One region of the Janthinobacterium sp. HH102 genome, then DNA from elsewhere that is predicted to be linked to it. Evidence: predicted binding sites of a transcription regulator. Region 1 holds the regulator's gene; the other holds the start of a gene.
The links. The regulator FNR, encoded in region 1, switches genes on or off when oxygen is low (the NO sensors DNR and NnrR bind a similar motif). The targets are predictions, from matches to a motif close to TTGATNNNNATCAA.
Positions count from the first base shown of each region.

Region 2: a site for FNR is predicted at 2,114-2,127, ahead of JAB4_RS13310 (hemerythrin domain-containing protein). Genes of this name have one in related genera too.

Region 1 covers NZ_CP062062.1:277,606-284,781, forward strand. The annotation lists gene ccoG (cytochrome c oxidase accessory protein CcoG) at 1-917, shown strand, start outside; gene JAB4_RS01205 (FixH family protein) at 979-1,503, shown strand; gene fnr (fumarate/nitrate reduction transcriptional regulator Fnr) at 1,630-2,388, opposite strand; gene JAB4_RS01215 (response regulator) at 2,628-5,702, shown strand; gene JAB4_RS01220 (TOBE domain-containing protein) at 5,781-6,548, opposite strand; gene JAB4_RS01225 (ATP-binding cassette domain-containing protein) at 6,589-7,176, opposite strand, start outside.
Region 2 covers NZ_CP062062.1:2,891,389-2,896,207, reverse strand. The annotation lists gene JAB4_RS13315 (diguanylate cyclase) at 1-1,096, opposite strand, end outside; gene JAB4_RS13310 (hemerythrin domain-containing protein) at 1,490-1,942, opposite strand; gene JAB4_RS13305 (carbohydrate kinase) at 2,206-3,138, opposite strand; gene JAB4_RS13300 (AGE family epimerase/isomerase) at 3,135-4,349, opposite strand; gene JAB4_RS13295 (tetratricopeptide repeat protein) at 4,418-4,819, opposite strand, start outside.

The DNA.
Region 1 (7,176 bases):
GGACGGGCTTTACCTTTGTCGGCTACTTCACGCCGATCAAGGAACTGGCGCGCGAAGTGACCACCCTCAATTTCGGTCCCTGGGAATGGTTCTGGGTCTTGTTCTACAGCCTGGCAACCTACGGCAACGCGGGCTGGCTGCGCGAGCAGGTGTGCAAATACATGTGCCCCTACGCGCGCTTCCAGAGCGCCATGTTCGACCAGGACACGCTGATCATCACCTACGATGCCAAGCGCGGCGAACCACGCGGCGCCATGAGCAAGAAGGCCGGCAACAACGACAAGCTGGGCGACTGCATCGATTGCACCCTGTGCGTGCAGGTGTGTCCGACCGGTATCGATATCCGCAACGGCCTGCAATATGAATGCATCGGCTGCGCCGCCTGCGTCGATGCCTGCAATACGGTGATGGACAAGGTCGAGCGGCCGCGTGGCCTGATACGCTACAGCACCGACCATGCGATGGAAAACAACTTCAATTCGAAGCAGATCCGCCAGCGCGCCATGCGCCCGCGCGTGCTGATCTACACGTCCATCCTGGCCCTGATTATCATCGCCGTGTGTACGTCGCTGGCCCTGCGCACGCCCCTGAAAATGGACGTGATCCGCGACCGCGGTTCGATGGGACGCGAGGTGGAAGACGGCATGATCGAAAACGTCTATCGTCTGCAGATCATGAACACCTCGGAGCAAAGCCAGCATTTCAAAATCAGCGCTTCCGGCTTGCCGGGCCTGACCTTGCTGACGCGCGACGAAGTGACCTTGCAGCCGACGGAAACGCTGGGCTGGCCGATCCGCCTGCGCGTGCCGCACGGCGTCGGCGAGAAGGGCTCGAACAAGATTGCGATCGAATTGCACTCGCTGGACGACCCGTCGCTGCATGTGCGCGAAAGCGCGGTATTCATCGTGCCGCGCTAATGCAGGAAGGCCGGTCCCCGCATGGGGGCTGGCCGTATACCAGAAACACAGGAGAAATACCATGTCCGACAGTCTGAAACTGCAACCTCCCGTTGCCCCGTGGTACAAACACCGCTGGCCATGGCTGCTGATGATCGGTCCCGGCCTGTCCGTGGTCGTCGGCAGCTTCATGGGCTATATCGCGTTTACGCAGCCCGACGCGCTGGTGGTGGGCGACTATTACAAGCAGGGCAAGGCGATCAACCAGGATTTGAAGCGCGACACGATCGCCAGCGACCTGGCCATGGATACGACCCTGTCGTATGACGTCGCTGCAGCGCGCCTCAGCGGCTCCGTGCACAGCTTCGGCAAGGCGTACCAGGGGCCTTTGCAGCTGCACCTGGCGCATGCGACCCTGCCGGAAAAGGATATCAAGCTGCTGGTGCAGCCCGATGCGGCCGGCAATTTTTCCGTGGCGCTGCCGATGCTCGAGCGCAGCCGCTGGCAAGTGCTGGTGGAAAACGACAAACGCGAGTGGCGCCTGTCCGGCATCTGGACCTGGCCCGTGCAACGCAGCATCGCGCTGCATGCGGATGAAGAGTTATAACGTACAGCGCCGGGAAAAAACCGTAGCGAGCGGCAGTGATTTGTGGCTGAGAAGCACAGCTGTGCTATAGCACAGCGAGCATCGCAGGCCGCAAAGCACGACGCGCAGTAGGTTTTGACGGTGCTGTTACTTGCAGACGTCGGTGCCGGCTGTAATGGCTTTCAGCTTGGCCGGCTGCAAGATCTCGATCTCGCGGTTGGAGACGCGCAGCCAGCCTTCCTTCTTGAATTTCGACAATAAACGGCTGACGCTTTCGATGGTCAGGCCCAGGTAGTTGCCGATTTCCTCGCGCGACATGCGCAACTGAAATTTGCTGGCCGAATAGCCGCGCGCTTCATAGCGCGACGCCAGGTTGACGATAAAGGCGGCAAAACGCTGCGTCGCCTGCATGTTGCCCAGCAACAGCATGACACTTTGCTCGCGCGTGATTTCCTGGCTCATCATGCGGTGGAAATGGCGCAGCAGGGTCGGCATATTGCCCAGCAATTGTTCCAGGCTGGAAAACGGGATTTCACACACTTCGCTGTCTTCCAGCGCCACCGCATTACAGTGGTGGCGGTCGGCGCTGATGGCGTCCATGCCCAGCAGTTCGCCCGCCATCTGGAAACCCGTCACCTGCTCTTCGCCGCCCGGATTGATCTGGTAGGTCTTGAAGTGGCCCAGACGGATCGCATACAGGTTCTGGAACGAGTCGCCGATGCGGAACAGCGAAGCGCCGCGCACGATCTTGCGGCGGCGGCCAATGATCTGGTCCAGTCTGTCCATGTCGCCCACGTCGAGGCCCATCGGCAGACACAATTGATGCATGCTGCAGGTCGAGCATCGCGCACGCAACGCTTCCACGGTCACTGTGGGCGAGGTTGGAGTGAGTAGCGCTTCAGTCATGTCGGTACCTTTTAGAAAATGCAACAACAAGTTTACTGCATACAGGGTTGCCGTGTGCCAATTTCACCGCAATTTCGCTGAATAAACGACGTTCCGACTTTAATTATATGGCAACATCGTCAAAAGCCCATGCGGAGAGGGCAATTTGCGTGGCGGCGCTTGCCAAGCTGGGGTATTGATAGGAAAATTCCTGACAGCATTATCTGCCGCCTGTGCCGCCCGGTACTGAAAAGGAAATCATGAAGCCTCTCGGCATCAAAGCAAAAGTCGCGCTGGCCACCAGCCTGACCTCGATCGCCATGATCGCGCTGGTCACCATGATCCAGGTGCAGCACATGCGCGACGATTTCACCAAGGTACTGTTGAGCCAGCAGTCGTCCCTGATCAGCCGCACCGCCGCCGAGCTCGACGACAAGCTGGGCATGCTGCTGCAGATCGTCACCCTGACGGCCCGGCAGCAGCCGCCAGAACTGATCACCCAGCCCGCCCAATTGCGCGAATACTATTCGCGCCGCTCGATGCTGGTGCTGTTCGACGACGTGCTGGTGCTCGACGCGCACGGCGCCGTCGTGGCCGACATGCCGGAAGTGGCGGGGCGCGCCGGCATCAACGTCGCCGAGCGCGAGTATTTCCAGACCGTGCTGCGCACGCGCCAGCCCATGATCACCGAGCCGATGCTGGGCAAATCGAGCGGCATGCCCATCGTGCAGATGGTCGCGCCCGTGCTGGGCGCCGATGGCCAGGTGGCCGGCGTGGTGATCGGCGTGCTGCGCCTGTACAAGGATAACCTGCTGGGGAGGTTGCGCTCGGAAAAGATCGGCAAGAGCGGCTATTACTTCGTCCTCACGCGCGGCGCCGTGCCGCGCTATGTGCTGCATCCCGACACCAGCCGTTTGCTGCAGCCGCGCCTGCCGAACGCCAACCTGACGACCACCCGGCTGCTGAAGGACGATGGCGAAGGCACCATGGTCAGCACCAACAGCCGCGGCATCACGGCCGTCAACAGCTTCAAGCGCCTGAAATCCGTAAATTGGCTGCTGGCCGCCTCGCTGCCCCTCGACGACGCCTTCGAACCGTTCGACGGCGTGCTGTACCGGCTGGTGCTGTGGAGCATCCTCGCCTCGCTGCTGGCCGCAGCCGTGCTGGGCTGGGTCACCGTGCGCCTGCTCTCGCCGCTGGTGCGCCTGCGCGACACCCTGCAGGCGCTGCGCACCAGCGGCAGCCGTTTCACTCCCGTGCCCGTGCAGCAGCGCGACGAGATCGGCGAGCTGACGGAAGCGTTCAACGGCCTGATGAGCGAGCGCGACCGCTTGCAGCAGGAGCTCGAATCGCGCGCGGCGGAGCTGGAACAGGAACGCGACCGGGCCGAGGCGGCCAACCGCGCGAAGAGCGATTTCGTGGCCAACATGAGCCATGAAATCCGCACGCCCCTCAATGCCGTGCTGGGCATGGTGTATTTGCTGGGCAATACCAAGCTCGATACGGAACAGCGCAAGTATCTGACCATGGTGCGCGTGGCCGGCCAGTCGCTGCTGGGCATCCTCAACGACGTGCTCGATTATTCGAAGATCGAGGCACGCCGCATGGAATTGTCGCCCGTCGAATTCGACCTCGACGAGGTCATGAACACGCTGGCCACGACGATGACGATGAATGCGGGCGAAAAGGAGCTGGAACTGGCGATTGCCGTCGAGCCCGACGTGCCGCGCCGCCTCATGGGCGACGCCCAGCGCCTGCAGCAGATTCTCGTCAACCTGGCCGGCAACGCCATCAAGTTTACCGAGAGCGGCGAAGTGGTGGTGGCCGTCAGCCTGGCCGAGAAAGACAAGGGCCGCGCCTGGCTGCGCTTCGAAGTGCGCGACACGGGCATCGGCATGACGGAGTTGCAGCAACAGCAGCTGTTTGCCGCGTTTTCGCAAGGCGACCAGAGCATCACGCGGCGCTTCGGCGGCACGGGCCTGGGCCTGGCCATCAGCAAACAGCTGATCCACATGATGGGCGGCGACATCGCCGTTGCCAGCAGCGAAGGCAAAGGCAGCCGCTTCTGGTTCAGCGTGCCGTTCGAGATGCTGGCGCAGCCGGCCGAAACGCGGCGCACGCCCACCCTGGGCCAGCTGCGCCTGCTGGTGGCCGACGACAACCGCACCACGCGCGAACTGATCGTCAAGCTGATCGAGGCGTGGGGCTGGCTGGCCGACGAAGTGGACTCCGGCTTTGCCGCTATCGAACTGTACCGCGAGCGCCTGGCGCAGCAGCAGCCGTACGACGTGGTGCTGGCCGACTGGCACATGCCCGTGATGGACGGCCTGGCCACGGCCAAGGCCATCCGCCAGGCAGCCAGCGGCCAGCGCCAGCCCATCGTGGTCATGGTCAACGCCTTCGCCCGCAACCACCTCGAGGAAATCTCCAGCGCGGCCGAGGCCGACGTCGTGCTGATGAAGCCGATCACGGGCTCGAGCCTGTTCGACGCCCTGCACCAGGCGCTGATTACCAAGCACGACGGCGGCGAGCAGCGCATGCTGCAACAGCCGCTGGGCACGGAACTGGCCGGCGTGCATTTCCTGCTGGTGGAAGACAACCATTTGAACCAGGCCGTGGCGCGCGGCATCCTCGAACACATGGGCGCCACCCTGGACGTGGTGGGCGACGGGTTGCAAGCGGTGGAACGGCTGCGCACGGAAGCGTTGCGCTACGACATCGTGCTGATGGACATGCAGATGCCCGTCATGGACGGCTTCAGCGCCACCCACATCATCCGCACGGAACTGCGCTTGAGCCTGCCCGTGATCGCCATGACGGCCGGCGTGCTGGCGTCCGAGCGCGAGCGCTGCATGACGGCCGGCATCAGCGATTTCATCGCCAAGCCCGTGGTGGTGGAAGAGATGATGGAAGTGATCCTGCGCCACCTGCCCAAGCGCCCGCCAGTGCAGACGGCGGGGCCGGCGCCCGTCGCCGATGAGGAAGTGTTTTCCATGGCGCCGCTGATGCGCGTGATGGGGCGCGACGCGAAGGGGCGCGGCGTGCTGCGGCGCATGGTGGAAGACGCGCTGAACAAGGGCATGACGCCCGTGCGCGATGCCGAAACAGCCTTGCAGGCGGGCCGCCACAGCGACGTGGCGCGCATCCTGCACAGCGTGCGCGGCTCCGTCGGCACCCTGGGCACGAAACGCCTGATCCGCACCGCGTTCGCCACCGAGGAAGCCATCGATGCGGGCCGCCTCGACGAGGTGCCGGCGCTGCTGGCGCAGACGGCGCAGGAACTGGAGCAGGCGCTGGCGGCGGCGGCCGATTGGTTGTCCAGGCTGAAGGATTAAGCCTGCAACGTAAAACTGGGGTCAGGCCCCGGAACCTTGTCGGATTACGCGCTTGCGCGCTAATCCGACCTACCCCATTTACGCCGGCACGCCCAGGATCACGCTGGACGCCTTGAAAATCGCCGTCACACTGCTGCCGATCTCGATGCCCAGCTCGGTGCTGCTCTGGTTGGTGATGATGGCGGCGATCGTGCCGCCGCGTGGCAAGTCCAGCACCACTTCCGTGTTGACGGCGCCCGTCTGCACGCGCGTCACCAGCCCGGCCAGCTGGTTGCGTGCGGAAAAGCGCGCGCCTGCGCTGTCGGCCACGAGGATGATCGACGATGCCTTGATCAGCGCAAACGCTTCCGCGCCCGGCACCAGGCCCAGGCTTGCGCTGCTGCCTTGCGTGACGATGGCCACGATGTGCTGGCCACCCGGCAATTCCAGCGTGACTTCGTCGTTGACGGCGCCCTGTTTCAGTTCGGCCACCTTGCCCAGGAATTGGTTGCGTGCCGTGGTTTTCATGGCCATTCTCCGTATGAGTAAAAGATCGTCGGCGATGCCTTCGGCCTGGCTGCCCAGCTGGCGCAGGTAGCGCGCATGCTCGCGCTCGATGATGCGGAAATTGTCGACCAGCTGGCGTCCCCGTTGCGTCAGCCGCGTGCCGCCGCCGCCCTTGCCGCCCGTCAGGCGTTCGACCAGCGGCTCGCCCGCCAGGTTGTTCATCGCGTCGATCGCGTCCCAGGCCGCCTTGTAGCTCATCTTCACCAGCTTGGCCGCCTGCGTGATGGAGCCGCACTCGGCGATGGCGCCCAGCAATTCCACCCGCCCGGCGCCACCCAGGTGCTCGCCTCCCACCGTCATCCATACCGAGCCTTGCAGGCCGATTTCCGCTGCCGCTGATTTATCCAATGCGTTCACCCAATGCCATGTGTTCTTCCCTGTTATCGATCTGTCCGTCGCGCAAGTACAGCACATGCTCGCCCAGGATGCGCGCATCTTCCGGATCATGGGTGATCAGGATCATGGGCACGTCCAGGCGCTGCTGCCACTGGCTCAGTTCCAGGCGCATTTTGACACGCAGGGCCGGATCGAGGGCGGCGAACGGCTCGTCGAGCAGCAACGCGGCCGGTTCCGCCACGAGCGCCCTCGCCAGCGCCACCCGTTGGCGCTGGCCTCCGGACAACTCGTCGGGAAACTGGTGCGCCAGTTCCTGCAAGTGGAATGCATCCAGCCAATGCTCGACCGTCTGCAATTTTTCGCGCGCACGCGGATTGAACCAGCCCCGCGCCAGGCCGAAGCCCACGTTCTGGCGCACCGTCAGGTGCGGGAACAGCGCGTAATCCTGGAACAGGTAGGCGACATTGCGCTGCTGCGGCGGCAAGTTGATGCCGGCGGCCGAGTCGAACAGGGTGCGCCCGTTCAGGCGGATATGGCCCGCGTCCGGTGTAAACAGTCCGGCAATGGCTTTGAGGGTCATGCTCTTGCCGGC
Region 2 (4,819 bases), 2.6 Mb from region 1:
CCGCTTCCCTCTGCAGCGACAGCGCATAGAATGCACGGCTCAGCTTTCCGAACTCGTCTTTACGGGCGATATCAAACACCGCAATATCGGCATTGCCTGAGCGTATGCTCGCCACATGCCGGCCCAGATCGCCCAAAGGACGCAAGAGCAGCATCACCGCGATCCAGCCGGCACAACTGGCCAGAAAGGCCACGCCTGACGAAGCAATGATGACTTTGGCATACATATCGGTGACCGGCGTGAATGCCTCGCTTTCAGGATAGACGGCGCCGATGATCCAATCTCCCGCGCGCAAATGCTTGTAAGTCATAATTGCCTGCACGCCCAGCTTGGTTTTACCTTGCGTCCAACCGTCGAATCCCCGCAATGCGGCCAAGGTGGAAGGGGTTGCGCCGCCCGTTTCATCATGCACCCGCTTCAGGACGCGCGCCGGGTCCGGATGGTGGAGTATCGTGCCGTCGTCGGTCAACATGAACAGATAACCGCTCTTGCCCGGCTTGAGCTGCTCCCACTGGCCAAAAAATGTCGGGCTTTGCAAATTGAGACTGCCAGCGATTACATACAGCAATTTTCCGGCTTTGTCATAGATCGGTTCGGTTACCAGCACAACGGGCTTGCCAGACAGCTGGCTCTTGAATGGACGCGATATCACGCCTTCCCTGAGCTTCACGGTATCGATAAAATATTCGCGCGCAGCGAAATTGAGCTTGCCGGCCACGCGCCGGTCATTCATGCTGGCAATCAGTTTCCCGGTAGCATCAAAGGCGACGAGATTGAAAAATTCCTCGCGCAGGGTTGGATGATTTTCTATAAATGCCTGCATCCGCTGCGGATGTTCATACACATCCGCAGGCAGCCCTTCCGCCAGCACCTTGAGCAGCGCTTTCTTGGCATTCAAGTCTTCGTCGATATATGCCGCGGCACTGGTCAGCAAGGCATATTGCTGATTGCCGATAACGGATACCATCTGCCCTTGCGCGACAGACAGCGATGTGAGCGCAACAGAACCCGTTGCGCACAGCACCAGTACGCCCACGAGCACAGTCATCTTGAATTTGAAGCTCCGGGGATTGAAAAAATTCCAGATCTTATGCATGCGGACTTCCTTCTCAGCGCCCGTGCTCTGTAAAGCGCACGGACCCGGCCAAGTGGCGCCATGCATGGCAATGGGAAGCACGGCATATTGGTCAGCGCATGACTTCGAACCTATCCCCGGATGAATACACTCCCAGAACAGGCTCTTGACATGGCAAGAGAGCAAATCTTACGCCTATTCTCGCAAAAAGGGCGCCCTGGCGCCGCTGAATAGACACGCCATCCCCACATCATCGCCATATCGTACGCTCCAGCAACGATTCCACCACTTGCACCGCTGGCGGCGAACCGCCTGCCGCCAGCAGGCGCCCGCCACGCATCCTCTGATGGCGCTTACCTTGATGTAACGGGCGTCGACAGGGCCAGCGCGCTAGTCAGACGCGGCCAGGCAGGCTCAGGGCTGCATCCCGGGCACTTGCATTTCCGCCTTGCGCGCTGCGATCTGGCCGCCCATGGCCAGCAGATCGAGCTGCGCCTCGCGCGCGCGCGGAAAAATCTCGCCCTCCTCTTCCTGTACGTGCTGCTCGATCTGCCTGGACAAGACCTTGACCTTGGCGTCGTACAAGTCTTCGCCGGGCGCCATGGCGACGATTTGCGCGATCAATTCCTTGGCCGAGGCGTGCTCGACGATGGCTTCGTCGATCAAGTCTTCGTTCAGGCGGCTGGCGTCGCGCACGGCCGGATAAAAGATTTCCTCTTCCGCCATCGCATGCTTGCTCAATTCCTCGCAGATTTTCAGCGCCAGCTTGCGTTTGCTGGCGAGCGACCTGTCGCTGAGCCCCTCGTACTGTTCGAACAAGTCCTTCACCGTCTGATGATCTTGCGTCAGCAGTTCGATCGCATCCATGTCTTGCATACCGGCATTTTGCTGGGAAACGGACGCTGCCTGATGGGATTGGGTGGCCATGATGTTTTCTCCAGGTGTGCAATGAAGTCCCCATTCTAGACAGGGCCATGCGGCGTGCATGTAGGAGGATTGCCAACGTCAAGGTAGGCCTGGCGGGAAGGTCAACGCGTTTCGATGCAGATCAAGCTGACCATGATAAATTTTTGCATTGCGTAAAAAATATGCGTGGTGCGCCTGCCTGCCGGCGCACCGCGCCATACGACTTAACGCAGCTGCGTGCGCTGCGCCAGCGATTCCACCAGGTCCACCGAGGGCGGCGAGCCGCCGGCCGCCAGGCAGGCGCCTGCTCCGGCCGCGACGGCAAAGCGCAAGTGCTGGCCGCCGTCCGCATCGGGCCGGTACATCAGGCTGTACAGCAAGCCGCCGATGCTGGCGTCGCCCGCGCCCACCGAGTCGACCACCTCGATGGCGGGCGGGGCCGCCTGCCATGTCTGCTCGCCCAGGTACAGCGCCGCACCTTGCGCGCCACGCGTATACAAATACGTGGCGTGCGGATTCCAGCCGCGCAGCACGGCAAACGCGCCATCGATGTCGTCGTGGCGGAACAGGCCCGCCAGATCTTCATCGGACACCTTGATCACGTCGGCCAGCTCCGTCATGCGGCGCAGGGTGGCGTCGTAGCGCGCATCCATCATGATGCGGAAATTCGGGTCGTAGCTGATTTTCACGCCGGCCGCCTTGAGCTCCTGCGCCAGCGCCACCAGCTTGCCGGCCAGCGGTTCGCGCGCCAGGCTGATGCCGCCGAAATGCACCCATTGCGCGCCCTGCATCCAGCCGGCCGGCAGTTGCGCCGCGTCGAAATGCAGGTCGGCGCTGTCGTCGCCGATGAAGTAATACGTGGGTGGATGCAGTTCATGCACGATGGCCAGCAACGGCGACTTCGCGCGGCGCTGCAAGAAGCGCATGTCCAGGCCCGCCGCGTCGGTCGCTTGCGCCAGTGCGTCGCCGAAGACGTCGAGGCTGACGGCGCCCGCAAAGGCGCTGGGCACGCCCAGGCGCGCCATCACGCGCGCCACGTTCCAGGTCGAGCCGCCCACCTGGCTGCTCCAGGCGTCCGGGCCCGTGCGCAGCATGTCCGTCAGCGCTTCGCCGGCCGACACGAATTGTGGAAATTCACGCGGGAAGGCGGCGCTCATGCGGCACCTTTGAGCACGTTCAGCACTTCATAGCAGGCGCCCATGGTGTGGTAATCGGTCTTGCCGGCCGGGCTTTTCTCGTTGCTGATTTTCTGGTTCTCGGGCGTCAGGATGCGGTACCAGGCGCCGTGTTCGTGGTCGACGAAATGCTTCCAGCTGTAGTCCCATATCTTGTCGTAGCTTTGCCAGTAGGCGTCGTCGCCCGTGCGCGCGGCCAGCACGGCGGCGGCGGCGAAGCTTTCCGCCTGCACCCAGAAGTATTTGTCGCCGTCGCAGATTTCATCGTGCGGGCCGAAACCGTAGTGGATGCCGCCATGCGCGCCATCCCAGGCCTTCGCCAGCGCCGTGTCGTACAGTGCGCGCGCACGGGGCAGCAGCCACTCCGATGGTCCGGCCATGAACCGGCTGTGGCGCTCCATGATCAGCAGCAGCTTGGCCCATTCCGTGAAGTGGCCGGGCTGGTAGCCCCAGGGACGGAAGATATTGCTCTTGTCGTGCAGGTTGTAATCCCAGTCGATAGCCCAGTCGGGCGTGTAGTGTTCCCAGATCATGCCGTTGGCCAGGCCCGCCTGGCGCACCGTGATGTTGTGCGCCAGGGTTTCGGCGCGGTGCAGGTAGCGCGCCTCGCCCGTCGCCTCGAATGCGGCCAGCATGGCTTCGCACGCGTGCATGTTCGCGTTCTGGCCGCGGTAGCCGTCCAGGGTGGACCAGTCGGCGCTGGCCACGTCCGCATACAGGCCGTGTTCGGGCAGCCAGAAGCGCTGTTCCATCAATTCGAAGGTTTCGTCCAGGTAGGCGCGCGCTTCCGCCACGCCCGCTTGCAAAGCGTGGGCATAGGCGAGCAGCACGAAGGCCAGGCCGTAGCAGTGGTTGGCGCCGTCTTCCACCGTCTTGACGCCGTCTTTCCACGACAGTTGCCAGGCATAGCCGCCCGTGGCCGGGTCGCGGTGCACGTCGCGCAGGAAGGCCACGCCGTGGCGCAGCGCCGCCTGGTAATCGTCGCCGCCGAAGCGGCGGTGCGCCATGGCGTAATTGAAGATGAAGCGCGTGCTGCTGACCAGGTGCCGCGTGGCATGGTCGTAGACGGTGCCGTCGTCGAGGAAGAAGTGATAAAAGCCGCCGCTCGGGTCAAACGCGCGCGGGTGGTAGAAATGCATCGTGTGCTGGATGTGCTTTTCAAGCATGGCCCTGGAGCGAAAATCGGGATTCATGGGTCTCTCATGATATTGTTATCGATAACAATGATGATAGCATGCCGTTTCCGCCCCGTCTCGTCCACTTAAGGGGGCGTGGCTGACTTGCGCTTTTCACGCCACAGCGCCGCCTTGGCCGGGTCGGCCGCCTGTCCCAGCTCGCCCTTATCGTACACCTTGACCAGCCGTTCGATGGCTTCCGCGTCGCCCTGCTTCGCCGCCAGCAGGTACAACTCGAAGGGCTGGGGCGCCGGCCCTTGCCGGGTAGGGCCGCCGCGGCCCTGCTCCAGCAGCCGCGCGAAGCCCGTCTGGCCCGGGGGACTCTTGGCGATGGCCGCCATTTCATACCAGCCCAGCGCCGCCTCGTCACTCTGCGGCACGCCCTGCCCCACTTCATACGAGTAGGCCACATTGTTCAAGCCCGGCGGATCGAGCGCCTTGGCCGCCTGCATGTACCAGCCGAACGCTTCCTTGCGCTGCGTCTCGTC